DNA from 4 places in the Mesorhizobium calcicola genome. Region 1 is predicted to be linked to each of the others. Evidence: predicted binding sites of a transcription regulator. Region 1 holds the regulator's gene; each other region holds the start of a gene.
The links. Region 1 encodes PhoB, which activates phosphate uptake and scavenging genes when phosphate is short. Its sites were predicted from a motif close to TGTCATNNANCTGTCAT; they were not measured.

Region 1 (7,556 bases):
TCATTGGCCGCGACCACGGCGTCGACCTTGTTGTCGTTGGCGGTGAGGAACTGTTCCATGTTCTTCTGGGCGTTGGCGGGCAGCCAGCCGTCCGTATAGGCCTCGCCGACATTCTTGATCTTGCCGCTGTCGATCGCGTCCTTGAGCACTTCCATGGAGCCGGCGAACAGGAAATCGGCATTCGGGTCGGCGCCGGAGCCCTTGATGAAGACATAGTTGCCTTCCGGCTTGACCTTGAACACTTCGCGGGCCTGCATGCGGCCGACTTCCTTGTTGTCGAAGGTCAGGTAGAAGACGTCCTTGTTCTCGATCAGCCGGTCATAGCCGACGACCGGAATGCCTTCGTCCAGCGCCTTCTGCACCGCCGGACCGATGGCCGAGGCATCCTGCGCCAGGATGATCAGCGAGTTGGCGCCCTGCGAGATCAGGCTCTCGACATCGGTGAGCTGTTTGCCGGGATTGGATTGCGCGTCGGCGGAGATGTACTTGTCGCCGGCTGCCTCGATCGCCGTCTTCATGGCGGCCTCATCGGTCTTCCAGCGTTCTTCCTGGAAGTTGGACCACGAAACGCCGATGACCTTGTCCTTCGCCTGCGCGACCGACGCGAGCGTCAGCGACATGGCGACACCCGCCAGGATGGCGGCTGTGAATCTTTTCATATTATCCTCCCTGCGCCGCGTATGGCGCGACCAAACTGGCCCGAAGGCCGGCACAGAGGCTCTATTTTTTCGAGCCTCGAAAAAATACTGATCTAACACCCGAACGCTGTCAACATCGATTCTGGTGGATTTTGATGTCCCTCTGAATTTTTTTCGAGCTCCGGAATAAATAATGACAGGATGGTGGCCTTCTGCCAGAATTTGTCTGGCGCATGTCGCCCCAAAGGTGCGCAGTGGTTTGGGGACAACGACACGCGCGGAAACAAGTGCCTGAAGCGCCTCGCGCTTTCAGGCTTCGCTGATGGCCTTCGGGAGGCAACGAGAGGCCGCGGCGACCGGGAGGATGTGAAAAGCATGTCGGTCGGAATCCGCCACGACGATCTGCGCCGCCGCAACCGGGCGATGGTGATTGCGGCCGTGCGCCGCGCCGGACAGCCGTCCCGCACCGAGATCGCCGCGACCACGGGCCTCAGCCATTCGACCATATCGGCGATCTCCGCCGACCTCATCGGCGAAGGCATCCTGACCGAGAGCAAGCCGAGCGAGGCCGGCTCGCTCAAACGCGGCCGGCCGCAGGTCGGCCTCGGCCTCAATCCGGAAGCGGCGGCGGTGATGACCGTGGTGCTGTCGCTGAACTTCCTCTCGGTCGCCGTCATCGACTATGCAGGCCAGGTGATCGCCGAGGAACAGCGCCGGCTGGACACGCTGACCATGTCGCGCGACGCGCTGATCGACGAATGCGTCGCCATCGTGCGGCGCCGCATCGAGGATCCCGATCTCGACGTCCGCAGCGTCGCCCGCATCGCGCTGGCGATCCAGGGCATCACCGACACGCGTGCCCGCGCCATGCTGTGGTCGCCGATCACGCCACACACCGATATCGCCTTCGCCGACATACTCGAAGACGAGTTCGGCATCCCCGCCACCATGGAGAACGACTGCAACATGATGGCGGTGGCGCTGCGCTGGCGCGATCCGCAGCGCTACCGTGACGATTTCATCGCCATCCTCTTGTCGCACGGCATCGGCATGGGCCTGGTGCTGAAGGGCGAGCTGTTCACCGGCACCCATTCCTCGGGCGGCGAGTTCGGCCACATGATCCATCGGCCGAACGGCGCGCTGTGCCGGTGCGGACGGCGCGGCTGCGTCGAGGCCTATGCCGGCAACTACGCGATCTGGCGCAATGCAAGGCAGCTGGGCGAGGACACCGAGCCGGTCGCCGATGTCAGTGACGCTGACATGCGCGCCCTGGCGACCGCGGCGCGCGAAAGGGATGGACCCGAGCGCGAGGCCTATCGCAAGGCCGGCGAGGCGCTCGGCTACGGTCTCGGCAGCCTGTTCGCGCTGATCGATCCGGCGCCCGTCGCAATGGTCGGCGTCAGCGCCGCGGCCTTCGACCTGATCGAGCCTGCCTTGCGCGAGGCGATAGCCCAGACCGCCGGCGGCCAGCACTCGAAATCGATTTCCTTCGACACCGAGCCGAACGAACTGCCGCTGATCCGCGAAGGCTGCGCCATGCGCGCGCTGACCTTCGTCGACCAGGAGATTTTCGCGCCGGGCGCGCAGGCAAGAACGGGTGCCGGAAAGAACGTTGCCTGACGGTCAGGGCGAAACTCAATCATTCTGAACGACCGAGTTCGACCCATTGCGGACATCAATTGGCAATGTGTCTGCCTGTATGATCTGCTGATGTCCCGTTCGTTGGTGATCAACTTCAACATAGATCAGGCCGAGCTTTACGGCCTCATCCATCGTGTTCGCAACTTCGGTGAGGACGTCTACCGCTTCCTACGAACCAACGGCTGGGGCGAAATTGATATCGGCGAGGTCGATGCGGCCACAACGCAACTGATCATGCGAGACATCAAACATTCAAAGCTCCGGCGCGTTACTGCCTGGGTCGAAGAGGAGATGAGGCGGCAACATCTGTTGGGAGAAGTCGAAGTCCGCTAACCACCCTCTTCACGGCATTGGCGACTGCCTGCTGACTGGAGTTTTGATCTTGGAGTCCCATCCCGTTCTTATCGGGATGGGACAAGCTCTAGTCTTCGCGGATCGCGTATCCCGCCCCCCGGATGGTGCGGATGACGTCGGGCATGCGGCCATTGTTGACCGCCTTGCGCAGCCGGCCGACGTGGACGTCCACCGTACGCTCGTCGATATAGATCGTCTCGCCCCAGACATTGTCGAGCAGCTGACTGCGCGAAAACACGCGACCGGGATGGCGCATCATGAATTCGAGCAGGCGGAATTCGGTAGGTCCGAGCCGGATCTCGCTCTTCTTGCGATAGACCCGGTGCGATTCACGATCGAGCACGATGTCGCCGACCTTGAGCACGCTGGACAGCACTTCCGGCTTGGCGCGGCGCAGCAGCGCCTTGACCCTGGCCATGAACTCCGGCGTCGAGAACGGCTTGACCAGATAATCGTCGGCCCCGGTGGAGAGGCCGCGCACACGATCGCTTTCCTCGCCGCGCGCGGTCAGCATGATGATCGGCAGCCGCTCCGTCTCGGGACGCATTCTTAGCCGGCGACAGAGTTCGATGCCGGAAACCGCGGGCACCATCCAGTCGAGCACCAGAAGGTCGGGGACGTTCTCCTGCAGGCGAATTTCGGCCTCGTCGCCGCGCGTCACCACCTCGACCTGGTAACCCTCGGACTCCAGATTGTAGCGGAGCAGCACACCCAGCGGCTCCTCGTCCTCCACGACCATGATGCGTGGCGCGATCATCGACTGGTCACCCCTGTCGTCATGCCGCCGGCGCGGACATTGCCGTCTCGTCCTGCTTCGGACGATTGGCGGGCAACTGCTTGCCGGTCAAAACATAATACGCATTTTCCGCGATGTTCGTGACGTGATCGCCGATGCGCTCGAGGTTCTTGGCGCAGAACAAAAGATGCGTGCACGCGGTGATGTTGCGCGGGTCTTCCATCATGTAGGTCAGCAGTTCGCGGAACACGGAGGTGTACTTGACGTCGATGCGCTCGTCGGCGGCGCGCAGTTTCGCCAGGGCCTCGGCGTCGCGCGCCGCATATTCCTCGATGACGCCCTGCACCTGGATCAGCACCAGCTGCGCCATGGTGTCGATGGAGTGCGACAGGTCGCGCGGCGTGACGCTTAGGCCGACGGTGCCGACGCGTTTGGCGATGTTCTTGGCAAGGTCGCCAATGCGTTCAAGGTCGCCGGCCATGCGGATCGAACCGACGACATGGCGCAGATCGTCGGCCATCGGCTGCCGCTTGGCGATCAGTGTGATGGCGCGGTCGTCGAGCTCGCGCTGGCGCGCGTCCATGATCGCGTCGTCGGAGACGACGCGTTGGGCCATGGCGTTGTCGGAACTCAGCAGCGCCTTGGTGGCACCGCTGACCATCGAGCTGGCGAGATCGCCCATGTCGCTGATAAGCCTGCGGATCTGTCCGAGATCCTCGTCGAAAGAAGCGACGGTGTGTTCGCCCATGATCTTAGTCCTCGTATGCCTGAGCTCAGCCGAAGCGGCCAGTGATGTAGTCCTGGGTGCGCTTGTCGTCGGGGTTGGTGAACATCTTGTCGGTAGCGCCCTCCTCGACCAGATAGCCTAGATGGAACATCGCCGTGCGCTGCGACACGCGCGCCGCCTGCTGCATCGAGTGGGTGACGATGACGATCGTGTAGTTCTGGCGCAGTTCGTCGATCAGTTCCTCGACGCGAGCGGTGGCGATCGGGTCGAGCGCCGAGCAGGGCTCGTCCATCAGGATCACCTCGGGCGACACGGCGATGGCACGTGCGATGCACAGGCGTTGCTGCTGGCCGCCGGAAAGGCCGGTGCCGGGCTCCTGCAGGCGGTCCTTGACCTCGTTCCAGATCGCCGCCTTCTTCAGGCTCTGTTCAACGATCTGATCCATGTCGGCCTTACGCTTGGCCAACCCATGGATGCGCGGGCCATAGGCAACGTTCTCGTAGATCGACTTCGGGAACGGATTGGGCTTCTGGAACACCATGCCGACGCGCGCCCTGAGTTCGACGACATCGATGCTCTTGTCGTAGATATCCTCTTGGTCGAGCGTGATCTTGCCGGTCACCCGCGCCGAGTCGATGGTGTCGTTCATGCGGTTGAGGCAGCGCAGGAAGGTGGACTTGCCGCAGCCGGAAGGGCCGATCAACGCCGTCACCTGGTTCAGGCGGACGTCGAGATTGACGTCGAACAGCGCCTGCTTCTCGCCGTAGAACACGCCGACCTTGTCGCCGCGCATCTTGATGACTTCGTTCGATTTGGCGCTCATTTTATCGCCCACTGCGTTTTCAACAGACTGTTCGGTCATGATGTTCATACCAAAATGCCTTTTTTCTACCAGCGCCGCTCGAACCGACGCCGAAGCACGATCGCGGTGATGTTCATGGCCATGAGGAAGATGAGCAGGATTATGATGGCGCCCGACATGCGCTCGACGAAGGCGCGTTCGGCCTCGTTCGCCCACATGTAGATCTGCACCGGCAGCGCCGTCGCCGGATCGAAAGGCGTCTTCGGATAGTCGGCGACGAAGGCGACCATGCCGATCAGGAGCAGCGGCGCGGTTTCGCCCAGCGCCCGCGCCAGGCCGATGATCGTGCCGGTGAGAATGCCGGGTGCGGCCAGCGGCAGGATGTGCTGGAACACCATCTGCATCTTGGACGCGCCGAGGCCAAGCGCCGCCGCGCGGATCGACGGCGGCACGGCGGCAAGTGCTGCCCGTGTCGCGATGATGATCGTCGGCAGCGTCATCAGCGTCAGCACCAGGCCGCCGACGAAAGCGGCGGAGCGCGGCATGCCGAGGAAATTGATGAACACGGCAAGGCCGAGCAGGCCGAAGACGATCGACGGCACCGCGGCCAGATTGTTGATGTTGACCTCGATCAGGTCGGTGAAACGGTTCTTCTTGGCGAATTCCTCCAGATAGATGGAGGCGGCGACGCCGATCGGCAGTGCCAGGAGCAGCACGATCACCATCATGTAGAACGAGCCGATGATCGCCACGCCCATGCCCGAGGTTTCCGGACGGCTGGAAGCGCCATAGCTGAACAGGCCGGTGTTGAAATGTTCGGCCATCGCGCCGTCCGCCTTGAGCGTGTTCATCCAGGCGATCTGCTGGTCCGAGACCTTGCGGCGCGCTTCCTCGACGCTGAGGTCGATCTGGCCCTTGAAGGCCGAGTCGAGATTGGCAGCGGCAAGGATGTCGACATTGCGCGTCGTGCCGATCACCGACGGATCGGCGGCGACGATGTCGCGCAGCTGGACGCGGGCGCCTTCGGACAGGAAGCCCTTGAGCTTCTTGACGGTCGGCTTGTCGTCGGGATTGATGCCTAGCTTGGCGATCAGCGCCTTTTCCGCGAGCTTGGGATAGTTCGCCTTGACCAGCACGTTCGGATCGGTCGCGCGCATGTTGGAAGGATCGATTACCTTCTCGTCGAAGGTGATCGGCAGCGACACCGTCGTCTGCCAGAAGGCGGTGTAGCCCTTCGAGACGATGGTGATGAGCATGATGGCCAGGAAGGCGAGGCCGACGGAGATCGCCAGCACGCCGTAGATGCGGAAGCGGCGTTCGGCGGCATAGCGGGCCTTCAGGCCGATGTCGCGACGCGGATGGGCCGCGGCCCGGACCATCGTATCCATGGAGATGTCGGTCATTCGTACTGCTCCCGATACTTGCGCACGATGTAGAGCGCGACGATGTTCATCACCAGCGTCAATGCGAACAGCGTCAGGCCGAGCGCAAAGGCAACCAGCGTCTGCGGCGAATTGAACTCGAGATCGCCGGTGAGCTGGTTGACGATCTTGACGGTGATGGTCGTCATAGCCTCGAACGGGTTGATGGTAAGGTTGGCGGCGACGCCCGCCGCCAGCACGACGATCATCGTTTCGCCGATGGCGCGCGAGGCGGTCAGCAGGATGGCGCCGACGATACCGGGAAGTGCCGCCGGCAGGATGACGCGCTTGATCGTCTCCGAACGCGTCGCGCCGAGCCCGAGCGAGCCGTCGCGCATGGCACGTGGCACCGCGGTGATGATGTCGTCGGACAGCGAGGAAACGACCGGGATCAGCATGACGCCCATGACGAGACCGGCGGTGAAGATGCTCTGGCCCTGGATGAAGGGCGTACCGCCGGTGAGCGCCGCGGAGAGATCGCGCAAGAACGGCCCCAGCGTGACGACCGCAAAGATGCCGTAGACGATGGTCGGGATGCCGGCCAGCAGCTCAAGCGCCGGCTTGACCACCGACCGCACCCTGGGCGATGCGTATTCGGCCATGTAGACCGCCGACATCAGGCCGACCGGCACGGCGACCAGCAATGCGATCAAGGCTATGTAAAGGGTGCCGGCGAGAAGCGGGATCAGGCCGAACTGGCCCTGGCTGCCGCCCGAGCCGGCGGCGGCGAAGCGCGGATCCCAGACCGTGCCGAAGAAGAAGCTCATCGGCGACACGCTCTCGAAGAACTGGATCGTCTGGAACAGCATCGAAAGCACGATACCGACCGTGGTCAGGATGGCGATGGTCGAGGCCGCAATCAGTCCCCACAGCATCAGCCGCTCGACATTGTTGCGCGCCCTTGCACGCGGCGCGATTTGCCTGAGCGCATAGAAGGCGCCGGCAATCGAAAGGGCGAGGGCAATGACCGCGCCGAACAGGCCGAGCCTGTCCTGGACCTTGTTCGCCTCGACAGCGATCGGGATCATGTAGTCCTGGGTGTCGGTCGCCAGCGCCACACCCTTGGCGGCGAGCAGCGGCTGCAATTCGGCGAAAGTAGCGGGCAGCGCGGCCAGCGTGCCGGCATCGAGTTGGCGCAGGCCTTTGGCGAGGCTTTTTACCAGGCTGACATCAAGCGCTTCGCTGGCAACCGCGCTGTCGGCGGTGCGCTCGGGCAAGGCTGCGTGAACATGCCGGT
Region 2 (7,556 bases), on a different contig from region 1:
AGCACGGCCTGCTCCTAATCTACGACGAGGTCCAGTGCGGCATCGGCCGAACCGGCAAGCTGTTCGCGCATGAATGGTCCGGCGTCACCCCCGATATCATGGCGATCGCCAAGGGCATTGGCGGCGGCTTCCCGATGGGCGCCTGCCTTGCCACGGACGAAGCGGCCATTGGCATGACCTCCGGCGTGCATGGCACCACTTTCGGCGGCAACCCGCTGGCGATGGCGGTTGGCAACGCTGTGCTCGACGTGGTGCTGGAAGACGGCTTCCTCGATGATGTCCGGCGCAAGGCGCTGCTGATGAAGCAGGGGCTGGCGGCGGTCGCCGACGAGTTTCCCGAGGTCATCGAGGACATCAGGGGCACCGGGCTGATGCTCGGCCTCAAATGCGCCATGCCCAACACCAAGGTGAACATGGCATTGCGCGACCAGCACCTGCTGGCGGTTCCGGCCGGCGACAACGTCATTCGCCTGTTGCCGCCGCTCACCGTCACCGATGCCGAGATCCACGAAGCGCTCAACCGCATCCACGCCGGCGCCAAGGGCCTGGCGGAGGCGATCGCCTCCGCCGCCGCGAAGTAATCCCGGAACCATTGCTGATGTCAGTTCGCCATTTCACCGATCTTTCCGCCGTTTCCGAAGGCGATCTGCGCTTCATGCTTGACGATGCGGTGGTGCGAAAGGCTCGCCTCAAGGCCGGCGAGCGGACCAGGCCGCTCGAAGGCAAGGTGCTGGCGATGATCTTCGACAAGCCGTCGACGCGCACGCGCGTGTCCTTCGACGTCGGCATGCGTCAGCTTGGTGGCGAGACCATCATGCTGACTGGCACCGAGATGCAGCTCGGCCGTTCCGAGACCATTGCCGATACAGCCAAGGTGCTGTCGCGCTACGTCGACGCGATCATGATCCGCACCACCTCGCATGAGCGCCTGCTGGAACTGACGGAGAACGCCACCGTTCCGGTCATCAACGGCCTGACCGATGACACCCATCCCTGCCAGCTGATGGCCGATATCATGACCTTCGAGGAGCATCGCGGTCCGGTCGCCGGCAAGACCATCGCCTGGACCGGCGACGGCAACAATGTGCTGCATTCGCTGCTCGAGGCTTCGGCGCGGTTCCGCTTCAACCTCAACGTCGCCGTGCCCGAAGGCAGCGAGCCGGCGCAGAAGCATATCGACTGGTCGCAGGCGCATGGCGGCAAGCTGCGCTTCACCCGCTCGCCCGAGGAAGCCGTCGATCAGGCCGACTGCGTCGTCACCGATTGCTGGGTGTCGATGGGCCAGGAACATCGCGCCCGCGGCCACAACGTGTTCTCGCCTTATCAGGTCAACGCGAAGCTCATGGCCCAGGCAAAGCCGGACGCATTGTTCATGCACTGCCTGCCGGCGCATCGCGGCGAGGAAGTGACCGACGAGGTCATCGACGGGCCGCATTCGGTGGTCTTCGACGAGGCCGAGAACCGGCTCCATGCCCAGAAGGCCGTGCTCGCCTGGTGTCTGGGAGCTTGATCTGAGGGGGTGTGATGCCTATTTGCGCCGCATCACGCAAATCAAGCGCGTTTCGAGGCATGCTCCCGAGAGGGCGGCATGGCCGCGCCCTGGAGCTTTGTCATGTTGGAAACCTATCAAGTGACTGAACATCACCCCAAACTCGGCGAATTCGGCTACGCCGGTGACGATCACGTCGTGCCTTTCGAGGTCGGTCCGCTCGATGTGCGCGGCCGCACCGTTCAGCTCGGGCCGATGCTCGACGCCATCCTCAGCCGCCACGACTATCCCGAGCCGGTCGCCCGCCTGCTGGCGGAGGCCTGCGTGCTGACGGTGCTGCTCGGCACCTCGCTCAAATTCGAGGGCAAGTTCATCCTGCAGACCCGCACCGATGGGCCGGTCGACATGCTGGTGGCGGATTTTTCCACGCCTTCGGCGCTGCGCGCCTATGCGCGCTTCGACGCCGACCGGCTGGAGGCGCTGGTCGCGGCAGGCGAATCGTCCCAGCAGACGCTGCTCGGCAGCGGCGTGCTGGCGCTGACCATCGACCAGGGCGCTCACACGCAGCGTTACCAGGGCATCGTCCAGCTCGATGGCGAAACGCTGGAAGACGCGGCCCGCACCTATTTCCGCCAGTCGGAGCAGATCCCGACCGATATCAGGCTCTCGGTGGCCAAGCTGCTGACGCCCGGCGTCGGCGGCGCGCGCGAGCAGTGGCGTGCCGGCGGCATACTGGCGCAGTTCCTGCCGCAGTCGCCCGAGCGCATGCGCGTGCCGGACCTGCCGGGCGGCGATGGCGATCCGCGCGAGGAGATCCACGATCCGGCCGACAATTCCTGGCAGGAGCTGCTGGCATTGCTCGGCACCATCGAGCCGACCGAACTGATCGACCCGACGATCGGCGCCGAGCGGCTGCTCTACAGGCTGTTCCACGAGCATGGGGTGCGCGTCTTCGGCGGTGTTCCCGTCGCCGACCAGTGCTCGTGCTCCGGGGACAAGATCCGCGGCATCCTCGAGGGCTTCTCGGCGCAGGAGATCAAGGACAGCACCGAGGACGGCGGCATCCACGTTGCCTGCGAATTCTGCTCGAAGCAGTATGACTTCGATCCGGCGGAGTTCGCGGCGGCCCAGTAGGGTCGCTTCCTCAAACGGCGCCGCTTCGCAACCTATCCTCTCCCCGGCCGGGGGAGAGGCTTCTTAAGGCGCCGCACCGATCTCAGCGTCAAATGAATTCTTGGAGGTGTTTGAGACATCTGACGCTCGTTCGACTGGCGCCATATGGGTTTCTTCCCGGAGCACCGTGAGCTTCGCTCCCCTGATCGCACGCGCGGTGGCTTCCATCATTCCGCCGCCGAAGAACTGGTCCCTCTCGCCGCCGAGGATCAAAGTCCTCGCCGAGATGTCGCGAAGGCCTTCTTTTGTCACATCGTTGTCGAGCATTGCTTCGAGATAGCGGACGATCGTACTCGGCGCTCCCATCCGCGCAATCAATCTGCGTTCTTCGAACCTCAGTCGAAAACGCAAAAGAAGGTTCAGCCACGGCCGCCGAAATACCGTCGTGAATTCCTCCAACAAGGCGTGAAATTGTTCGGCCTTTGCGAGTTGGATCTGTTTGGTGAGCAGCTTTTTTCCATCAGCCGAAAAGCCATGTGCGCTCGCCAGCAGGATCAGCTTGCCTACTAAGTCTGGATATCGCGCGGCCACCTGCGTTGCGACAACGCCGCCATAAGAAATACCCATCAAGCCCGCCGGCTTTTTGAAGTTGGCGCCGATGATCTCCGCGATGTCTCTGGACATGCCCTCAAGCGAAAGATCGGCTTTTGGAGCGGGATCGTAGCCAATCAGCACAAAGCTCGTGCCGGATGGAAGGATACGGATGAGCCGTCCGGCATCCTTTTCCAGTCTGGACGGCTCGGGTTTCATCATGAACCCCTGACCGCCGTTGATGATGAGAAGACTTTCCAGTCCTCGTCCAACTTTCGCGAACGGCAACCGGCCCAGAAACAGCCCCGTTTCAATATTGTGCATCGAGCCGCTGCCTGGCGCTTGGCGCAACGCTCGCACGGCGTCGCGTGGCATTGGGCGTTGCGTTGACGGAAGTGCCGATCCTGCTGCAACTCGCGCCAGTCGGGATTGATGCAGTTGGGGCAGAGGCGGCGAATGTAACCTGCCGGTGTGCCAGCGCCAAGGCGCAGGTGGCCACTAGAGCACGTCCCGCGATCAATGAATCGATTGTGATGTGACGTCGGGCTTCGCGGGTGATTCAACATCCACTTTGATGAGGTGGATGATGGGAAGAGCACTGAGCGACGATCTTCGATCGCGGGTCTTGAAGGCTTCGGACGCGGGCATGTCTGCCCGGCAGGCGGCGGCGCGGTTCGGCGTCGGCATATCGAGTGCAATCCGGTGGATCGCACGGGCGAAGATCGGCGAGCGGACGCCGCGGCCGCAAGGCCGTCGACGCGCGTCCAGCCTCGATGCGCATAAAGCCTTCATCGTGGGGTTGATCGATGAGCGCAAGGACATCACGCTGAACGAGATGGTAGAGCGGCTGGCGGTCGAGCGATCGGCTCGGATCAGTCGCAGCGCCTTAAGCGCCTGGCTTGGCCGGCACGGCTGGACGTTCAAAAAAAGTCCGCACATGCACTGGAGCAGGATCGTCCCGACATCCTGAAGCGCCGTCGTGCGTGGTTCGACGGCCAACTCGACCTCGATCCGGCAAAGCTGGTGTTCATCGATGAAACTGGACTATCGACCAAGATGGCCCGGCTGCGGGGCCGTGCGCCATGCGGTGAGCGTTGCCGGGCGGGCGTGCCGCACGGCCATTGGAAAACCACCACCTTCACCGGCGCACTGCGGCTGACGGGCATGACCGCCCCGTTCGTCTATGACGGCGCCATGAACGGCAACGTATTCCTGGCCTTATGTCGAGCAGGTGCTGGTCCCGACCCTGTCGGAGGGCGACATCGTCGTGATGGACAACCTTCCCGCCCACAAGGCCGCCGGCGTTCGCGATGCAATCGAGACGACCGGCGCGAGGCTCATGTTCCTGCCGCCCTACAGCCCCGACTTCAATCCGATCGAAAACGCCTTCTCAAAACTCAAGGCTCTTATGCGGGCCAAAGCCGAGAGGACAATCACAGCCCTGTGGACCGCCGTCGGATCGCTCGTCGACCTCTTCACCCCAGCCGAATGCCAGAACTACTTCAAGGCCGCAGGTTATGACCCAGATTAAACCGGACGTGCTCTAGTTCACCGTCCGCCGCGTGCCCGGCAGATCGAGCGAGAAGGCGGGGATGGCGACGTTGAACGTCTCGCCCCGCTTGTTGCGCATCGTGTAGTGGCCGACCATGATGCCCGACGGCGTCGAGAGCGGGCAGCCGGAGGTGTACTGGTAACTGTCGCCGGGATTGAGCTCGGGTTGATCGCCGACGACGCCGGGGCCACGCACTTCCTCGACCCGGCCGGTGCCGTCGGTTATGTGCCAATAGCGCGACAACAGCTGCACGAATTCATCCGACTGGTTGTCGATGGTTATCTGATAGCCCCAGACATAGCGGTTCTCCGATGGATCCGAGCGGTCCTCCAGATAAAACGGCCTGACCTGCACTTCGATGTTGCGCGTGACGGCGCGATACATATGCGGCTCCAAAACGATCCGGTGACTTTCGGCGCTCCTCTCGGGCCGGTCAACGGTGCGCGTCCGTCATTGCGGCCTTAAAGGCAGGTGCCGGCAAAGAATGTCATTTAAGTGACACATGACAATGATGGTGTGCGCCACCAGTGCCGCGCGACTCGGGCGCTCTGCCGAACTGTTGAAATCGGTCGTCATGCCAGCCAGATTGTTCTGGCGGACCGGTTTTTCTGGAGTGACCGGATCTCGATGGAACTCACTCTCATAACCGCCACGCTTTCGACTGCTCTCATTCTCTCAAACCTCGCCAGCATCCTGCTCGCCGCTTCGCGTCTGAAGCGGCGCCGCACTATCGCGCCGCCGGCCGGCAAGCCACAGCCGGTGTCGATCGTCGTGCCGTCGCGTGGCGTCGAGCCGTTTACGCACGAGACGCTGGAGCGTGCCTTCTCGCTCGACTGGCCGCGCTACGAACTGATCTTCTGCGTCGCCCATGCCGACGATCCGGTGATCAGGCTGATCCGCGCCGCCATCGCCCGTTTCCCCAAGGTGCCGGCTCGACTGTTGATAGGCGACGACCGCATCAGCGCCAATCCGAAGCTCAACAATTGCGTCAAGGGCTGGGAAACCGCGCGCCACGACTGGGTTATCCTGGCCGATTCCAACGTGTTGATGCCGGGAGACTACGTCCAGCACCTGATGGCGGCATGGCGGCCAAATACCGGCCTTGTCTGCTCGACGCCGATCGGCTCGCGGCCGGCCGGCTTCTGGGCTGAAGTCGAATGCGCTTTCCTCAACACGCTGCAGGCGCGCTGGCAGTATGCCGGCGAGGCGCTTGGCCTTGGCTTTGCCCAGGGCAAGAGCATGCTCTGGAACAAGCCGATGCTCGAAGCCGGCGGCGGTATCCGCGCGCTGGCCGCCGAGATCGCCGAGGACGCTGCCGCGACCAAGTTGGTCAATGGCCTTGGCCTGCGCGTCAATCTCGTCGCCGCGCCGTTCGAGCAGCCGCTCGGCCGGCGCACGTTTGATCAGATCTGGTTGCGTCAGGCCCGTTGGGCGCGCCTGCGCCGCGTCACCTTCCCGCTGTTCTTCGCACCCGAAATCCTGACTGGCGCGGTGGTGCCGCTGGCGCTTGCGCTGGTTGCCGCGGCAGCTTCCGGCGTCAGCCTCTGGGCAACCGCCATTGCCGTGCTGGCGGCCTTCTACCTTCCGGAGTGCGCTTTGGCCTGGTCCAAGGGCTGGTACCTGTCGCCGCGCATGGTCGCGGCGATCATGGTGCGCGACATGATCCTGCCGGCGATGTGGGCGCGCGGCTGGCTCGGCGGCGCCGTCGACTGGCGCGGCAACGCGATGACCATCGGCACCAAGGCGGCCGAACTGGAAGAGACACCGTCCGGCGCCTGAAAGCCAAAGGCCGCTTATCTGGCCTTCAGCGCCTGTTCGATGTCCTCCAGAAGATCATCGGTATCTTCCAGGCCGACCGACAGTCTGAGCGTGCCCGGCCCGATGCCGAGTTCGGCGCGGGCCTCGTCGCTCAGGTTCTTGTGCGTCGTCGTCGCCGGATGGGTGATCAGGCTCTTGGCATCGCCGAGATTGTTGGAGATCAGCACGATGTCGAGGGCGTTCTGCAAGGCGAAGGCCGCCTGCTTGCCGCCCTTGACGTCCAGGCAGATCAGCGTCGAGCCGCCCGACATTTGCTTCTTGACGATGGCCGCCTGCGGGTGATCGGCGCGACCGGGATAGATGACGCGGGCGATTTCGGGCCGCTCGGCCAGGAAATCCGCGATCTTGCCGGCGCTTTCCGTCTGCTGGCGCACGCGCAGCGGCAGCGTCTCCAGGCCCTTCAGCAGCGTCCAGGCATTGAACGGCGAGAGACTCGGGCCGGTGTGGCGGAAATAGTCATGCAGGTTCTCGTCGATCCACTTCTTGTCCGACAGGATGACGCCGCCGAGACAGCGGCCCTGGCCGTCAATGTGCTTGGTCGCCGAGTAGACGACTATATGTGCGCCGAGCTGCAAGGGCTTCTGCTGCAGGGGCGTTGCGAAGACATTGTCGACGATCAGCCGCGCGCCGATCGAATTGGCAAGCGCGGCGACCGCGGCGATGTCGACCACTTCCAGCGTCGGGTTGGTCGGGCTTTCCAGGAAGAACAGTTTGGTGTTCGGCTTGACGGCCTTTTCCCAGTTGGCGATGTCGGTGCCGTCGACCAGCGTCGCTTCGATGCCGTATCTCGGCGCCAGCGTCTCGACCACCCAGCGGCAGGAACCGAACAGCGCACGCGCCGCCACGATATGGTCGCCGGCCTTGGCGCTGCACAAAAGCGCGGCCGTCACCGCCGCCATGCCGGACGCCGTGGCACGCGCATCCTCGGCGCCTTCGAGCGCGCACATGCGCTTTTCGAACATGTCGACGGTCGGATTGGCGTAGCGCGAATAG
Region 3 (7,556 bases), on a different contig from region 1:
CATCATCCTCGACTACCAGATGCCGGGCATGAACGGCGCCGACGTCGCCAGGGCGATTGCGTCCGACAGCCGGCTGGCTTCCATTCCGGTGGTGCTGCTGACCTCGGTCGACCAAGTCGATTTCGGCAAGATGATCATCGACTTCGGCATTGCCGCCCACCTGACCAAGCCGGCGCGCTCCGCGGTCTTGCTCGGTACCGTCATCTCGGTCATCCAGAGAGCCCGCTCGCAGGTCGGCAAGGCGCAGTTCGTGCGCGAACCGATCGTGCCGGCTCCCCCGGTAGCGCCACCCGCTTTCACCGTCATCCGCGGCCCGGCGATGCCGGTCGCCGCAGCACCGGAATCGACGGCCTCGCCGAACGGTCCGATCGATATCCTCATTGCCGAGGACAATGACGTGAACCAGCTGGTGTTCGGCCAGATCCTCAACGGCCTTGGCCTCAGCTACCGCATCGCCGGCAACGGCCGCACGGCCGTCGAGATGTACAGGGCGCTGCGCCCCAGGCTGATCCTGATGGACGTCTCGATGCCGGAGATGAACGGCTACGAAGCGACCCGCGCCATCCGGGCGATGGAGACCTCGTCGGGCACCCGCATCCCGATCATCGGCGTCACCGCGCATGCGCTGAAGGGCGATCGCGACAAGTGCATCGAAGCCGGCATGGACGACTATCTGCCCAAGCCGGTTTCGCCCGACCGGCTCGGCACCAAGATCGGCACCTGGCTCAGCGAAACGGTGGTGGCGAAGACGGCTTAGCCAGCAGCCATCGACGCATCAGGCGGCGGCGTCCAGATGATAGCGGCGCATCCAGTCAAGGCTCGTCTCGTCGGAGAGCTGTGCAACGCCGGGCCTTACGTCGTCGGCATTCGGCGCTTGAACGCCCAGGGCCTCGAAGATGCCTAGCAATGTCGCAGCCGGGTTGGCGGCAAGACGCTCATAGCCAACCCGCAGTGGAATGATGCCTTGTTCTGCAAACCAGATGTTCCAGGCGCCATCATAGGCCTCTAGCTCCGTGACCTCGCGTCTGAGCCGCTCGAAATCATATTGCGGTTTCTTCGCGGGTGCGACCCTTTCGATCTCGGTTCCGTCAGGAGCGATATGCCAAAGACCGGTTTGCTCCGCTTTGACCAGGGAGACAGCCTGCGCAAGTTTGTTCTCCCGCGACAGATGCAGGTAGAGAATATGACCGAATGCTTTTTCAAAACGCGCTCTGTCCGATGAAAGTTTTGGGAAAATCTGGTCGAGGATCGCCGAGAGCTCATCCAGGTTTTCGCGCATCAGACGAAGGCCGAAAATGCCTGTCCCACCCCTGCCGGCGGCGATCGCCGCATTCAGATAGGCGGCATTGAATTGGAGCTCGCTCATCGTGGCACGATCGGGCAGGCCCCAGTCTTCGGCCCACTCCGCCACGTCCTGCCGCCGATAGAATGAGTGAGGATTGCCGGCCGTCTTCGTAGACGCCAGAAGCTTGCACAGCAAAGTGCTTCCGGTTCTCGGCGTGCCGCAGATAATGTATCCGTCAAACATCTTATGGCCCATGCTGCTCGTCGTGCGGCAGGCCCCCGGCGAATGACGGCCGTCGCTATAGCTGAAATCCTTGCTGGATGCGACGGCCATTGAGCAGAACGATGCTGGCTTTCACCTTCAAACGCCTCTTTCAGACATTGTGCCGATTCCAAGTCGACTACCGGTTGCGCACCACCACACACGCTCCGCCGATACTTTGCAGTTTCTGACAGATGACGTTGGCGGCGGCGCGGTCGTCGACACCGATCCTGACCGCGTAGATGCCGCGCCGGCCGATGGGGGTGCGCACCCGGCTGACCACCGGATCATGGCCGCTGAGCAGAACCGGAAACCGGCTCCTCACCCGCAGCCACTGGCTGATCGCGGCACTGCGGCGGAAGTTGCCGGCCACCTGGATGCCCCATGGTTTTATGTTGATCGAGGCCATCGCCACGGTCTGCGACATGATCACCGGCAGCCTGCGGCAAGCGACGGCAAAATCCGCCTTTGCATCGAGCGGCTCGACCTTGCCGGCATAGGCCCGGTCGGTGAACTTGTCGACCGGCTCGCCCATGATGTCGAAGACATAGCTCTCGGTCTCCATCGGCAGGAAGCCGCCCGAGCCGAGCCAACGCGAGACCCGGCTTTCGCCGGAATTGTAGGCGGCAGCCGCCAGGCCGAGATTGCCGTAGCTGGTTTTCATCTCGGCGAGATATTTCGCCGAGGCCGGGATCGCCTGGCTGATGTCGAAGGAATTGGCCAGCCCGCGCATCTTGGCGGTGCCCGGCATGAACTGGGCAATGCCTTCGGCGCCGACCGGACTGACGGCGTTGGGATCGAAACGGCTTTCCTTCCAGATCAGCCGGGCGAAGAAATCCCTGGGCAGGCCGTTCTGGTCGGCATGGGCCTGGATCAGGTTGCAGACCTTGTCGATGAGCCTCTGCTTGGCGGATTGCGGCGGATCCGCCTGAACGGAGGTCGAACACCCCAGGGCACAAAGCAGAACCAGCGTCGCCCTGAGGAAACGCTGCATTGCGTTTACTCCGCCGCGGCCTTGCCGCGACCGAACCGTTGCTCGATATAGTCCGCGACCATTTTCTCGAAATCCGCCGCGATCGACGGCCCCCGCAGCGTCGCCGCCTTCTTGCCGTCGACGAAGACAGGTGCCGTCGGCGTCTCGCCGGTGCCGGGCAGCGATATGCCGATGTCGGCATGCTTGGACTCACCCGGGCCGTTGACGATGCAGCCCATCACCGCGACCTTGAGGTTCTCGACGCCGGGATATCTTTCGCGCCACACAGGCATGTTCTTCCGCAGATCGGCCTGGATGTTCTGGGCGAGTTCCTGGAACACGGTGGAGGTGGTGCGGCCGCAGCCGGGGCAAGCAGCGACGATCGGCACGAACTGCCTGAACCCCATGGTCTGCAGCAGCTCCTGCGACACCTGCACCTCGCGCGTGCGGTCGCCGTTCGGCTCCGGCGTCAGCGAGATGCGGATGGTGTCGCCGATGCCTTGCTGGAGCAGGATGCCCATGGCGGCGGACGAGGCGACAATGCCTTTCGAACCCATGCCGGCCTCGGTCAGGCCGAGATGCAGCGCATGGTTGGAGCGAGTGGCGAGCCCGGTATAGACGGCAATCAGATCCTGCACGCCGCTGACCTTGGCCGACAGGATGATTTTTTCGCGGCCAAGGCCGATTTCTTCCGCCATTTCGGCCGAGAGAATGGCCGACTGCACGATCGCCTCGCGCGTCACTTCCTGCGCCGTCAGCGGGAAACCCTGGGCCTGGTTGTCGTCCATCAGCCGGGTCAAAAGCTCCTGGTCGAGCGAACCCCAGTTGACGCCGATGCGCACCGGCTTGTCGTATTTGATCGCCATCTCGACGATCGCCGCGAACTGCCGGTCCTTCTTGTCCTTGAAGCCGACATTGCCCGGATTGATGCGGTATTTGGCCAGCGCCTCGGCGCAGGCCGGGTGGTCGGCCAGCAGTTTGTGGCCGATATAGTGGAAATCGCCGACCAGCGGCACGTTGACGCCGAGCCGCGCCAGCCTTTCGTGGATGCGCGGCACGGCGGCCGCGCTCTCGTCGCGATCGACGGTGATGCGCACGATCTCGGAGCCGGCACGGTGCAGTGCGGCAACTTGCGCAACGGTCTGGTCGACATCGGCCGTATCGGTGTTGGTCATCGACTGCACGACGACAGGCGCGCCGCCGCCGACGACCACGCCGCCGACATCGACACCGACCGACGTGCGGCGGGGGAAGGGAGAGGAAAAATATCCGGTCATGCCGGCAGCCTTTTGTCTCTGGAGCGTCTTTGCGTCCACTTGGACGCACAAACTACGCTCCGGGCCGATGCGCTAGGTCCGGGCATGAGGTGGAGGAGCAAAGATGGCTTGTCAATGGCGACAGGTCGCCACTGGCCACAATTGACCCGCCGCAGGAATCGGAAATGATCCCGATCCGGCGAAGGCCGAAGCGATAATTGAGCTCATTGGAGGTCCAGCCTCGGCTGAAAGCCCAGCGCTGGAAATTAAAAACCCGCCCTACCGGCGGCAGACGTCGCCGGCAAAAGAGGCCGCGGATCGTAAGCGGCTATGTCAGCAGGGCATCAATGCGTGGTTGGTTGTGCTCTCAGTTTTTCAATCTCGTCCTTGAGTGCCAGCTTGCGTCGCTTGAGATTCACGATTTCGAGGTCGTCGACCGATGGATGGTTCATCGCGTCATCGATTTCACGCTCGATGTCGCCGTGTTTCCGCTGCAACTCATCAAGATGGGATGCAAGAGACATGATTGGTTCTCCCTTTCATGGTTTCCTCGATTGCAGCCGTCACGGCGCGTCCACCGCAGGTCGCTTCTGTGACGGCACAATGACACTGTGCCACCATCCGGCAGCGATGTCGAATGCTGCGTGGTAGCATTCCACGACAATGTGAAATGTGATATGGGCTGCGCGCCGGTGGCAGAAGTTGCCGGCCCCGCCCAATCAGGCCCAGTTTTGGGCGCCGCAGACGTGCAGACGGTAGAGAATGTCCGATCAGGAACAGGCCGATATTCGCCTCGAATTTTCCCGGCTGAAGCAGGAACACGCCGATTTCGACGCAGCGATCAACGCGATGATCGCCACGAACTGCGACCCGCTGCAGATCCAGCGCATGAAGAAGAAGAAGCTGTTCCTCAAAGACCGGCTGATGGCGCTGGAAGACAAGATCATTCCCGACATCATTGCCTGAACGAATTCCGCGCCGGGCGGACGATGGATTTGCGGCTCATCCCGAAATCGAAAGCCGCGCCGCGCGCTGGCGCAGCAGGCCGATGAGTTCGTCGGTTTTTTCGTTCGACGTGTCGATGGGAACCACCAGGCACATCGTCGCCTCGACCTTGCCGGCCGCCGAGAAGACCGGCGCCGCCAGGCATTTCGTATAGGCGTCGACAAGCCCTGAGGTGACGCAATAGCCAGTCGATCTGGCCGTCGCGATATCAGCGATGAAATCGTCGAGCTCCAACCTGCGGCCATCAGGCAGCAGGAGATCGTCTTCCGACACCATGCCTTCGATCGCGGCCCTTTCCAGGCCCGCCAGAAGCAGCCGCCCGGACGCGGTCCAGGGCAGCGGAATCTGCAGGCCGGTGGCCGAGCTGATCCGGAACGGCCTGGTGCCCGGGCTTGAATGGACGATCGTGTAGCGGCCACTCTGCAGCATGCATAATTCGGAGGTTTCGCCGGTCTCGCGCGAAAGATTGTCGACCTCCTGGCGCCCCCTCCTGAGCAGGTCGTTGCCGCGCACATAATCCATTCCGTAGAGATAAAGCTTCTTGCCGAAATAGACGCGGTTGCCGTCGCCTTCCATCTCCAGGAGGCCGGCATCGACCAGCGATCGCACCAGCGTGTAGGTTGTCGACCGTGGCGCGTTCACCCCCTTGGCCAGATCGCCGATGCCGATCGCGCGCTGCGTCACATGCAGAAACTCCAGAATCTCAAGCACCCGGTTGAGGCCCTTCTCACGAGAGGCCGTCGTCTTGTCGCCGACTGAGACTGCCAAGGCATTGCCATCTTGCATTGTCAATTCCTGATGTTAGTATCTGTCTTGTACAGGATACATGCGTCTCTTGTAAGAGACAATCGCAATGCCGACGCATGTATTTCTCGTTCAAGGGGAACACAACACGAAAGGAGGTCGCCGTGAACGACACATCCAAAAGGCGTGATTTTCTGAAACTGGGAATGGCCGGACTGGCAACGGCCGGGGTCATGAGCGCAGCGTCGACGATCGACGTCAAGAAGGCGGCCGCTCAGGCCGCGTCGGACAGCCTGCTGCGCACCGTGCTCGATCGCGGCAAGCTGATCGTCGGCACCGGCAGCACCAACGCACCCTGGCACTTTGAGAACGACGCCGGCGAATTGGTCGGCATGGACATCACCATGGGCCGGATTCTTGCCAAGGGGCTGTTCGACGACCCGACCAAGGTCGAGTTCGTCATGCAGGATCCGGCGCAGCGCATTCCGAATGTCACCACCAACAAGGTCGACATCACCATCCAGTTCATGACCATGAGCGCCCAGCGCTCGCAACTGATCAACTTCTCCAGGCCCTACTATGTCGAAGGCGTCGCCTTGCTGACCCGCCCGGACGCCGAGAACAAGACCTTCGACAAATTGCTTGCCGCGGGTTCGGCAACGCGTGTTTCCATTCTGCAGAATGTTGACGCCGAAGCCCAGGTGCATTCGGTTCTGCCCCAGTGTGAGGTCATGCAGATCGACACCCAGGCCAACGTACTGCAGGCACTGGAATCGAAGCGCGTCGACGCGGCCGCGGTCGATCTGTCGACGGTGCGCTGGCTGGCCTCGCGCAACCCGGACAAATACTTCGATGCCGGAAAGAGCTGGTTGAGCATGCTCTATGGCGCCGCCCTGCGGCAACGCGACCTCGATTGGCTGACCTTCGTCAACTCGACTTTCACCATCGCCATGTTCGGCCACGAAAACGCGCTCTACGACGCGGCGTTCAAGGACTATTTCGGACAGGAGCCGCCGGCACGCCATCCCGGTTTCCCGGCCATCTGACGTATCAGGCGGAAGGGCATCCACGCCCTTCCGCCTTCTTTTTTCTCGATACAAAGCATGTCGCCCAAAAGTGCGCAGCGGTTTTGGGCGACATGCATAAAACTGAGGCCCGAAGCGGGACGAATTTCGGATTCGTCACACCATTCGTTGCCTTAGGGGCACTGAGAGAGGCGCATGGGCTATACGCTCAATTTCAACCTGATCTGGCGGCACTTCGACAAGCTGTGGGGCGGATTGCTGCTCAGCCTCGAGCTCGCCGTCATCTCGATCGCCATCGGCGTCGTCATCGGACTGGTGCTGGCGGTCTGGTATGTTTCGGCCGGACGCGCGGTGCGGGCCGTCATTGCCGCCTATGTCGAATTCATCCGCAACGTACCGCTGATCCTGCTCGTCTACCTCGTCTTCTACGGCCTGCCGACCGTGGTCGATATCGCCTACAGCGCGCAGACGTCGTTCGTCGCCACGCTGGCGCTCTACAGCGGCGCTTATCTGGTCGAGGTGTTTCGCTCCGGCCTCGAAGCCGTGCCGCGCGGACAGCTGGACGCCGGCAAGGCGATCGGCTTGACGCCTTGGCAAAGGCTGCTGCATGTAAGACTGCCGACGATGCTGCGCATCACTTTGCCGGCGCTTTCCAACACCTTCATATCCCTCTTCAAGGACACGTCCGTCGCGTCGGTCATTTCGGTGCCGGAGCTGACCTACGGCGCCCAGTGGATCAATTTCAACACCTTCCGCATCGTCGAGGTCTATCTCGTCGTGACGGCGATGTACCTGTTGACCGGCTACGCCCTGCTTTACGCGCTTCGGCTTGTCGAGCGCTGGTTCAGGACGGTGCACTGATATGCTTGGCCAGATCATCTATGCCTTGCCTTTCCTGGCCCAGGGTTTTGCGCTGACGCTGTGGGTGTCGCTGCTGGTCGTGGTGTTCTCGCTCTTGGCCGGCGTGATTCTGGGCGTTGGTCTTGTCTATGGCCCGGTCCCGCTGC
Region 4 (7,556 bases), on a different contig from region 1:
TCGAACACCTTGCGCACGTCCTCTTCCAGGAATTCCTTGGAATTGGGATTGGTGAGGCCCGACTTGTAGCTGTCGACCATGTATTTCAGCGCCGCGACGCCGCCGCCATTCTGGAAGTCCGGCTTGCCGTCCTTGAGGAAGTCGCCGCCATAGGCGCTGACCAGCGTGGCGTAGTCGCAGATAGCGGCCTCGGCCTGCGACCAGCTCCAGGCGATCGGAGTCTTCAGCAGGCCCTTGTCCTTGATGATCTTGGCCTGTTCGCCGAGTTCCTCCCAGGTCTTCGGCGGCGTCTTGATGCCGGCCTTTTCCAGGATCTCCTTGTTGTAGAACAGGTATTTGGTGTCGAGGATCCACGGCATGCCATAGTACTTGCCGTCATACTGGACCGTGGTCCAGGCGCCGGGCAGCACGCCCTTCTTCATGTCGTCGGTGATCTTCGACGTTTCGTCGACCAGCACCTTGTTGGTGGCGTATTCGGCCGGCCAGATGACGTCGAACAACACGACGTCGTAGCCACCGCCCGAGCCCTGCGCGAGCACGGTCTTGTCGTGCAGGCCTTCGTAGGGGACGAATTCGAGATTGACCTTGATGTCGGGATTGGCCTTGGTGAAGGCATCCGTCATGGCGCGCACGTCGGCCTCGCTATAGGCGGCCTGCGCCATGAAAAGCGCATTGAGCGACGTTTCGGCGAAGGCATGGGGAACCAGCAATCCTCCAAAAAAGACTGCGCCCAAGAGTGTCTTACCGATCGATTTCAGCATCTTCTTCTCCCATTTCCGATGTGACGGTCAGGCGATTGCGTTGCCTTCCCGGGTTGATGTCACGTGACCCAATGTTCCCGACCGGTGGGGCGGCGACAGGCACAAAGCCCTGGCCATCTTTTTCTGCAGTCGTTCCGCTATTAAGTCAATTCGCTTGACTTAATTAGTCGATCAATATCCTATTGGAGTCAAGAGGGAAACGCCGGTGGACGATATCAGCCCGATCCGCGCCAAAAGCGGCACCAATCAGGAAGGCACGAGCGCCCACAACCGTCGTGTCATGATCGAGGCGCTGCGTCTCAATGGCGCCCTGTCGCGGGCCGATCTGGCACGGGCGACGCAGCTCACCAAACAGGCGGTCTCCAACATCATCGAGGATCTCGAAAGTGATGGCCTGGTCGTTGCCCTCGATGCGGTGCGCAAGGGCAGGGGCCAACCCTCGACCCCCTACAGGCTGGTTCCCGAAGGCGCCTTCGCCATCGGTCTGCAGATCGACCGTCACCTGACGCGGGCGGTCGCCGTCGACCTGATAGGCAGCGTGCTGGCTCGCGCCGAGGCCAACCTGCCGTTCGATGAGCCATCGAAGGGCGTCGAGGTCATCCTTGGCCTGATCAGCGGCGTCCGGCGGAAACTTGCCGAGATTTCCGCTCAGTCCGAAGACAGGCTGGTCGGCCTTGGCGTTGCCATGCCAGGTCCTTTCGGGCTGAAGAATTTGGACGATAAATGGATGATGCCGGCCTGGCAGAAATTTCCGCTGCTCGACAAGCTGGCTGAAGGCACGGGCCTGAATGTCAGCCTGCAGAACGACGCCGCCGCCTGCGCGACGGCGGAGCGCATCGTCGGCGCGGCGCACGGCGTCGATCACGCGGTCTGCCTCTATGTCGGTTACGGCATCGGCGCCGGATTGATCCTCAACGGTGAGCTCTACAGCGGCGGCCATGGCAATGCCGGCGAGATCGGCATGGCGCTGCTGTCGCCGGCCGGCCCCGGCTCGACGCCGCTCGAACATCGCGCGTCGCTGGCTTCGCTTTACCAGCATCTCGACCTCAACCCGGCAGACAACGATATCTACCAGCAGATGAACGCCCTGGTCATCGCCAGGGATCCAAAGATGATGGCCTGGATCGATGGTGCGGCGCATGATCTGCGCTGGGGCGTGCATCTCATCGAAACGATCTTCGATCCGCAGACCGTCATCCTGACCAGCGGAGCGCCGGAAGCGCTGGCCCGCCGGCTGGTCGAGGCAATGCATCCGCTGCTGCCGTCGATCGCCGACCGGCCCGGGCGGAATTTGCCACGCCTGCAGCTTGGCACCACCGATCCCTGGTCGATCGCGCTGGGAGCTGCCGCGGCGCCGATCAGTCGTGCCTTCGATCCGCTGTTCTCTGCGATCCTGAAGACGCGATTCAGCGGCGCCTGAAGCGTCGACCGCCCGGCTTTTCGCCTGAGATATGCTCAGAGGTCGTGTTCGATATCGTCATACAGGGTTCATTGTGCGGACATAGCGTTCGTCCCGGTTCTTTGCTGCAATGCAATAGGAGTGGGACATGGTGGACATAGTTTCTAGTGAAGCGGGCATTCCGAGACCGGATCATCCGCTGGACAGTTCGGGTAGCGCGAAGTGGTTCCTGCCCGCCTTCGGCGTGCTGGTGCTCGTCGGCGTCGTCTATGTCGGCTACGCGCTCAGCCAGGATCTGGCCGAGGCCAAGACCGTGCCGTGGATCCTGCTCGGTATCGCCTTGCTCATCGCGCTCGGCTTCGAATTCGTCAACGGCTTCCATGATACGGCCAATGCGGTGGCGACCGTCATCTACACGCGCTCAATGCCGGCCGAATTCGCCGTCATGTGGTCGGGCGCCTTCAATTTCCTCGGGGTTCTCACCTCCAGTGGCGCCGTGGCCTTCGGCATCCTGTCGCTGTTGCCGGTCGAGCTGATCCTGCAGGTCGGCTCGTCCTCCGGCTTTGCCATGGTGTTCGCACTGCTCGTCGCCGCCATCCTGTGGAACCTCGGCACCTGGTTCCTCGGCCTGCCGGCGTCGAGCTCGCACACGATGGTCGGCTCGATCATCGGCGTCGGCCTCGCCAACCAGTTCATGGCGCCTGCCGGCAGTGCCACTAGCGGTGTCGACTGGTCGCAGGCGACCAATGTCGGCATCACCTTGCTGGTGTCGCCGATCATCGGCTTCTTTGCCGCGGCGATCCTGCTCTATGCGATGAAGCTGCTCGTCCGCAATCCGGCCCTCTACGAAGCACCGAAAGGCAACACGCCGCCGCCATGGTGGATCCGCGGGCTGCTGATCTTCACCTGCACCGGCGTCAGCTTCGCGCACGGCTCCAACGATGGACAGAAAGGCATGGGCCTCATCATGCTGATCCTGATCGGTGTCGTGCCGACGGCCTTTGCGCTGAACCGGACGCCCGACATCAACTACCTCGAGGCCTACAAGGCGGCTTCCGTCAGCGTCGAACAGGCGCTGGGCAAATATGTCAAGCCGGGCGTCACCGTCGCCGACGCCAAGGCAGCCGTCCAGGATGCCGTGCGCACCCGGACCTGGAACGACCAGACGACGGTCGCGCTGCAGACCTACATCCACAACACGACAGCGGGCCTGCGGCCCTATGCCACTGTCGACAATGTGCCGACCGACCTGGTCAGCAACGCCCGCAACGACATCTACCTGATTGGTGAGGCGCTCAAGCTGATCGACAAGAAGAAGTTGCTGCCGATGGAGGCTGCCGATCTCAAGGCGGTCACCGACTATCACAAGGCCGTCGACAACGCGACGAAGTTCATCCCGATCTGGGTGAAGGTCGCCGTTGCCCTGGCGCTCGGCCTCGGCACCATGGTCGGCTGGAAGCGCATCGTCGTCACGGTCGGCGAGAAGATCGGCAAGAGCCATCTGACCTATGGACAGGGTGCCGCCGCGGAGCTTGTCGCGATGGTGACCATCGGCATGGCCGACCGGCTCGGGCTGCCGGTGTCGACGACCCATGTGCTGTCGTCGGGCGTCGCCGGAACGATGGCCGCTAACGGTTCGGGCCTGCAATGGTCGACGGTGCGCAATCTGCTGCTTGCCTGGGTGCTGACGCTGCCTTGCTCGATCACGCTCGCCTTCGTGCTGTTCATCATCTTCCGCCAGGTGTTTTAGAGCTCGACAAACAAAAGGCGGCGCCGGTTCCGGCGCCGCCTTTCCTTCGGCAAGCCTGTCCTGAATTGGCATGAACACCGCCGGCCTGCCGCTTACCGAGACACCCGGCGGCTTTCTTTTGGCGCTGCTGCTCGCGGGCGTCGCGACCGGCCTGTTCTACTGGCTGCTGTTGCGCGCCGGCGCCAATTTGCGGTTCTGAAACCGCGATCCCAGCCCAGAACCCATCCCGATGGAACCGGGATGGGTTCTGTCTCAGTATTTGACCATGATCTTTCCCGAGAACCGGTATCCACTTTTCGGGATCATGCTCTGAGCCGCTGTCAGGTCGGATCCTCGCGGTGCAGGTCGTGGATGGCGACGCCCTCGACATTGGTCGGCAAGGTCAGCCACTGGCGATGGCGCAGCGTGCGCTGCGTGTCTTCCAGCCCCATCTCCCAGTGGTCGCGCATCGAGGTGCCGGAGAATTCGTAGTCCTTGGCGTGACCCTCATAGCCTTTGTGCTGGTAGATGAGGTGGACGATGTTGACCACGCCGGCATTGGAATAGTCGGCGATCAGCTCTCTTTCGCCTTCCTTCAGCAATTCGGCAGGGACGCGCTTCAGCGCGTCGAGCAATTTCATCTTGAGCGCATGGATGCGCTGGAAATTGTCTGTGTTCTGCCGCGTGCGGCTGGAATACATGATGTCCTTGTGCCGCGACAGCACATCGGCCATGCCGCGCGGCAAGGTGCCGCGCGCGCTGAACAAGTCGACCTGGAACACCAGCGAGGAGCGGTCCTCTTCCTGGTCGAGCAGGTATTGCAGCGGCGTGTTGGAGACGATGCCGCCGTCCCAGTAGTATTCGCCTGCGATGCGGATCGACGGGAAGGCGGGCGGCAGCGCGCCGCTGGCCATGATGTGCTCCGGCTCGATGCGCACCTTCTCGGTGTCGAAATAGACGAAGTTGCCGGTCCTGACATTGACCGCGCCGACGCTCAGCCGCTTCTTGCCGTCGTTGAGGACATCGAAGTCGATCAGGCTCTCCAGCGTCTCCTTCAACTCGGCCGTGTCATAGAAGCTGGTGGCGCCTTCGGCGCCCGGCTGCTCGAACCAGGGATTGGGATTGCGTGGCTTGAAGAAGCCGGGCTGGCCCATGGTCATCGTCATCCACGAACTGGTGCGGTTGCGGATGTCGCGGTAGATGTCGCCTTCCGGCGTATAGGCCCAGATCTTGCGGCCCGAGATCGTCTGCCAGAATTGCTCGAGACGCTGCAGCCGGCGGCTTGGCTCATTGCCGGCGATGATCGCCGCGTTGATGGCGCCGATCGAAACGCCGGAAAGCCAGCTCGGCTCGCAGCCGGCGTCGGCCAGCGCCTGATAGACCCCTGCCTGATAGGCGCCGAGCGCGCCGCCACCCTGAAACACCAGCGCGATGCGGTCATACTGCGCCGAGATTTCCTCGATGGTGGCGGTGGCCTCTTTCTTGCGATTGCGTTCAAGCACGAATTTTCTCCGGCTGGGTTGCGCCGATTTCGGACAGGCTGCGATCGGCGAGGTAGTCGTGAACCACCTTGCCCAGCCCGAGCGTCAGGTCGGCGGTGAAATGAACAGCGGATACGATGTCGAGCACCGGCAACTTCGCCACGTCGGCCATGACATGGGGCCGCAGATCGAGAGCCGCGGGCGCCGTCCATGCCTCCTTCAGCGTGATATCGGTAAGGTAGTAGCGAACCAGCTCGCAGATGCGCGGCGTGCCGTCGACATGCGGGATGATCTTGACCAGGAAGTTGGGAGCAGCCAGCGAAGCAAGCACGGAATCGTGGTCGGCCTCCCGGTGCTTGTAGCCCATGGTGCCGGTGGCGCACAGAACGCTGCCATAGTGCAGGGTGCCGACCACCACTTCGCCCTCGTGCACGATCTTCGGGCTGGCCAGCTTCTTGGGAAACCCCCACAGTTCACGCCCGCCGGCGATCGGCGCGTCGTCGTCGAGATACATCGAATGAACATAGCCGCCGTGCTGGCCCTTGTAGCGCACGGGGATGACCTGGCCGGTCTCGGTATAGTCGCCGAAGCCGGTTGAATCAGGCATGCGGATGAATTCGTACTTGACCAGCGGCTCGTCGATTTCCAGCGGCGCCGGCACGACGGCCTCGAGCGCCTCGCGCGTCGTGCGATACGTGATGATGACGTATTCGCGGTCGAAGAAACGATACGGCCCCGGCGGGAAGGACGGATTGGTCAGCGGCATCGCATAGGCGCGCTTCAAGACATCGGCGATTTCCAAGCTGCACCCCCAAGGTTCTTTTGCAGGCAGAATTTAGTCTGGAATGACCACGCGAATGCGCTACCGATTATGTTGCACGGCACCATGACAGTGCCGTGTCAGCCCGGCGACAACGGTTTCGAACCGGATGGGAGCCATGCTCCAGCGCGGTCGTCAGGCTGTAATCGCATCGACACATGGCTCTGTCATTGTCATGCTGCGACGCACAATTATATGTCATGTTCCCTCCCACCTCGCGCGAGATCACCATGGGTTCCCTGTCTTCGAAGAATGCCCTCGTCACCGGCTCGACCAGCGGTATCGGCCTGGCAATCGCCCGCGCCTTTGCCGCCGAAGGCGCCAACGTCACCATCAACGGCCTGGGCGATGCTGGGGCCATCGAGCAGGAGCGGGCCGGCATCGAGAGGGATTTCGGCGTCAAGTGCCGCTATTCCGATGCCAATATGATGGACGGCGCGGCGGTGAGCGCCATGGTGCATGAGGCCGAGGCCACGTTCGGTAGTCTCGATATCCTGGTCAACAATGCCGGCATCCAGCATGTCGCGCCGATCGAGGAATTCCCGGACGACAAATGGGAAGCCATCATCCGCATCAATCTGCTCGCCGCCTTCTACGCGATCAAGGCGGCGCTGCCCGGCATGAAGGCGCGCAAATGGGGCCGCATCATCAACACGGCGTCCGCGCATGCGCTGGTCGCTTCGCCGTTCAAGTCAGCCTATGTGTCGGCCAAGCACGGCATTGCCGGCCTGACCAAGACGGTGGCGCTGGAAGCCGCCATTGACGGCATTACCGTCAACGCGATCGCGCCGGGCTATGTCTGGACGCCACTGGTCGAAAAGCAGATCCCCGACACGATGAAGGCGCGCGGCATGACCGAGGAACAGGTCAAGCACGATGTGCTGCTGGCGGCCCAGCCGACCAAGGAGTTCGTCACCGTCGACGAGCTTGCCGCGCTGACGCTGTTCCTGTGCTCGGACTCAGCCAGGCAGATCACCGGCACGACCTTGCCGATGGACGGCGGCTGGACCGCCCAGTAGGAGATGGTCAAGGCGTTTCGTTTGCCGGCTGATGCGGTCAGGCTTCAACAGGAAGCCGCCAGCGAGAAAGCACTGCGGTCAGGTCCATGAAAGTCATCCAGATATCCGATCCGCATCTGATGACGCCGGGCGGTCTCCTGTACGGCTCCAATCCGCTCTCCAGATTGCAAGCCTGCTTGCCGATATCGGCAAAAACCATGCCGATGCCGAACTGGTGGTGATTTCCGGCGACCTGACCAATGACGGCGAACGGGCCGCCTATGCCGCACTCAAGGGGAGCCTGGCAAAGTTCGGTCCGCCTTGCCGGTTGATGCTCGGCAACCATGATGATCGGGCGCTGTTTCTCG

Region 2: ACFSQT_RS04740 (ceramide glucosyltransferase) is a predicted target of PhoB. The motif match lies at 5,231-5,247, and genes of this name have one in related genera.
Region 3: ACFSQT_RS29800 (YdcH family protein) is a predicted target of PhoB. The motif match lies at 4,368-4,384, and genes of this name have one in related genera.
Region 4: ACFSQT_RS10520 (inorganic phosphate transporter) is a predicted target of PhoB. The motif match lies at 2,237-2,253, and genes of this name have one in related genera.

The regions. Positions count from the first base shown of each region.
Region 1 is NZ_JBHUGY010000061.1:34,696-42,251, forward strand. It holds gene xylF (D-xylose ABC transporter substrate-binding protein) at 1-659, opposite strand, end outside; gene ACFSQT_RS32480 (ROK family protein) at 1,014-2,258, shown strand; gene ACFSQT_RS32485 (hypothetical protein) at 2,349-2,612, shown strand; gene phoB (phosphate regulon transcriptional regulator PhoB) at 2,701-3,390, opposite strand; gene phoU (phosphate signaling complex protein PhoU) at 3,410-4,117, opposite strand; gene pstB (phosphate ABC transporter ATP-binding protein PstB) at 4,143-4,967, opposite strand; gene pstA (phosphate ABC transporter permease PstA) at 4,985-6,301, opposite strand; gene pstC (phosphate ABC transporter permease subunit PstC) at 6,298-7,556, opposite strand, start outside.
Region 2 is NZ_JBHUGY010000008.1:264,636-272,191, reverse strand. It holds gene ACFSQT_RS04770 (aspartate aminotransferase family protein) at 1-581, shown strand, start outside; gene argF (ornithine carbamoyltransferase) at 599-1,510, shown strand; gene ACFSQT_RS04760 (Hsp33 family molecular chaperone) at 1,589-2,623, shown strand; gene ACFSQT_RS04755 (alpha/beta fold hydrolase) at 2,687-3,517, opposite strand; partial or broken gene ACFSQT_RS04750 (IS630 family transposase) at 3,780-4,724, shown strand; gene apaG (Co2+/Mg2+ efflux protein ApaG) at 4,737-5,129, opposite strand; gene ACFSQT_RS04740 (ceramide glucosyltransferase) at 5,373-6,524, shown strand; gene ACFSQT_RS04735 (O-succinylhomoserine sulfhydrylase) at 6,539-7,556, opposite strand, start outside.
Region 3 is NZ_JBHUGY010000052.1:15,446-23,001, forward strand. It holds gene ACFSQT_RS29780 (response regulator) at 1-757, shown strand, start outside; gene ACFSQT_RS29785 (Stf0 family sulfotransferase) at 776-1,618, opposite strand; gene ACFSQT_RS29790 (transglycosylase SLT domain-containing protein) at 1,686-2,540, opposite strand; gene ispG (flavodoxin-dependent (E)-4-hydroxy-3-methylbut-2-enyl-diphosphate synthase) at 2,546-3,796, opposite strand; gene ACFSQT_RS29800 (YdcH family protein) at 4,120-4,299, opposite strand; gene ACFSQT_RS29805 (YdcH family protein) at 4,538-4,741, shown strand; gene ACFSQT_RS29810 (IclR family transcriptional regulator) at 4,778-5,566, opposite strand; gene ACFSQT_RS29815 (transporter substrate-binding domain-containing protein) at 5,689-6,570, shown strand; gene ACFSQT_RS29820 (amino acid ABC transporter permease) at 6,745-7,410, shown strand; gene ACFSQT_RS29825 (amino acid ABC transporter permease) at 7,412-7,556, shown strand, end outside.
Region 4 is NZ_JBHUGY010000018.1:31,904-39,459, forward strand. It holds gene ACFSQT_RS10510 (extracellular solute-binding protein) at 1-761, opposite strand, end outside; gene ACFSQT_RS10515 (ROK family transcriptional regulator) at 967-2,181, shown strand; gene ACFSQT_RS10520 (inorganic phosphate transporter) at 2,309-3,910, shown strand; gene ACFSQT_RS10525 (hypothetical protein) at 3,981-4,109, shown strand; gene ACFSQT_RS10530 (patatin-like phospholipase family protein) at 4,231-5,391, opposite strand; gene ACFSQT_RS10535 (acetoacetate decarboxylase) at 5,384-6,172, opposite strand; gene ACFSQT_RS10540 (3-hydroxybutyrate dehydrogenase) at 6,421-7,209, shown strand; gene ACFSQT_RS10545 (phosphodiesterase) at 7,241-7,556, shown strand, end outside.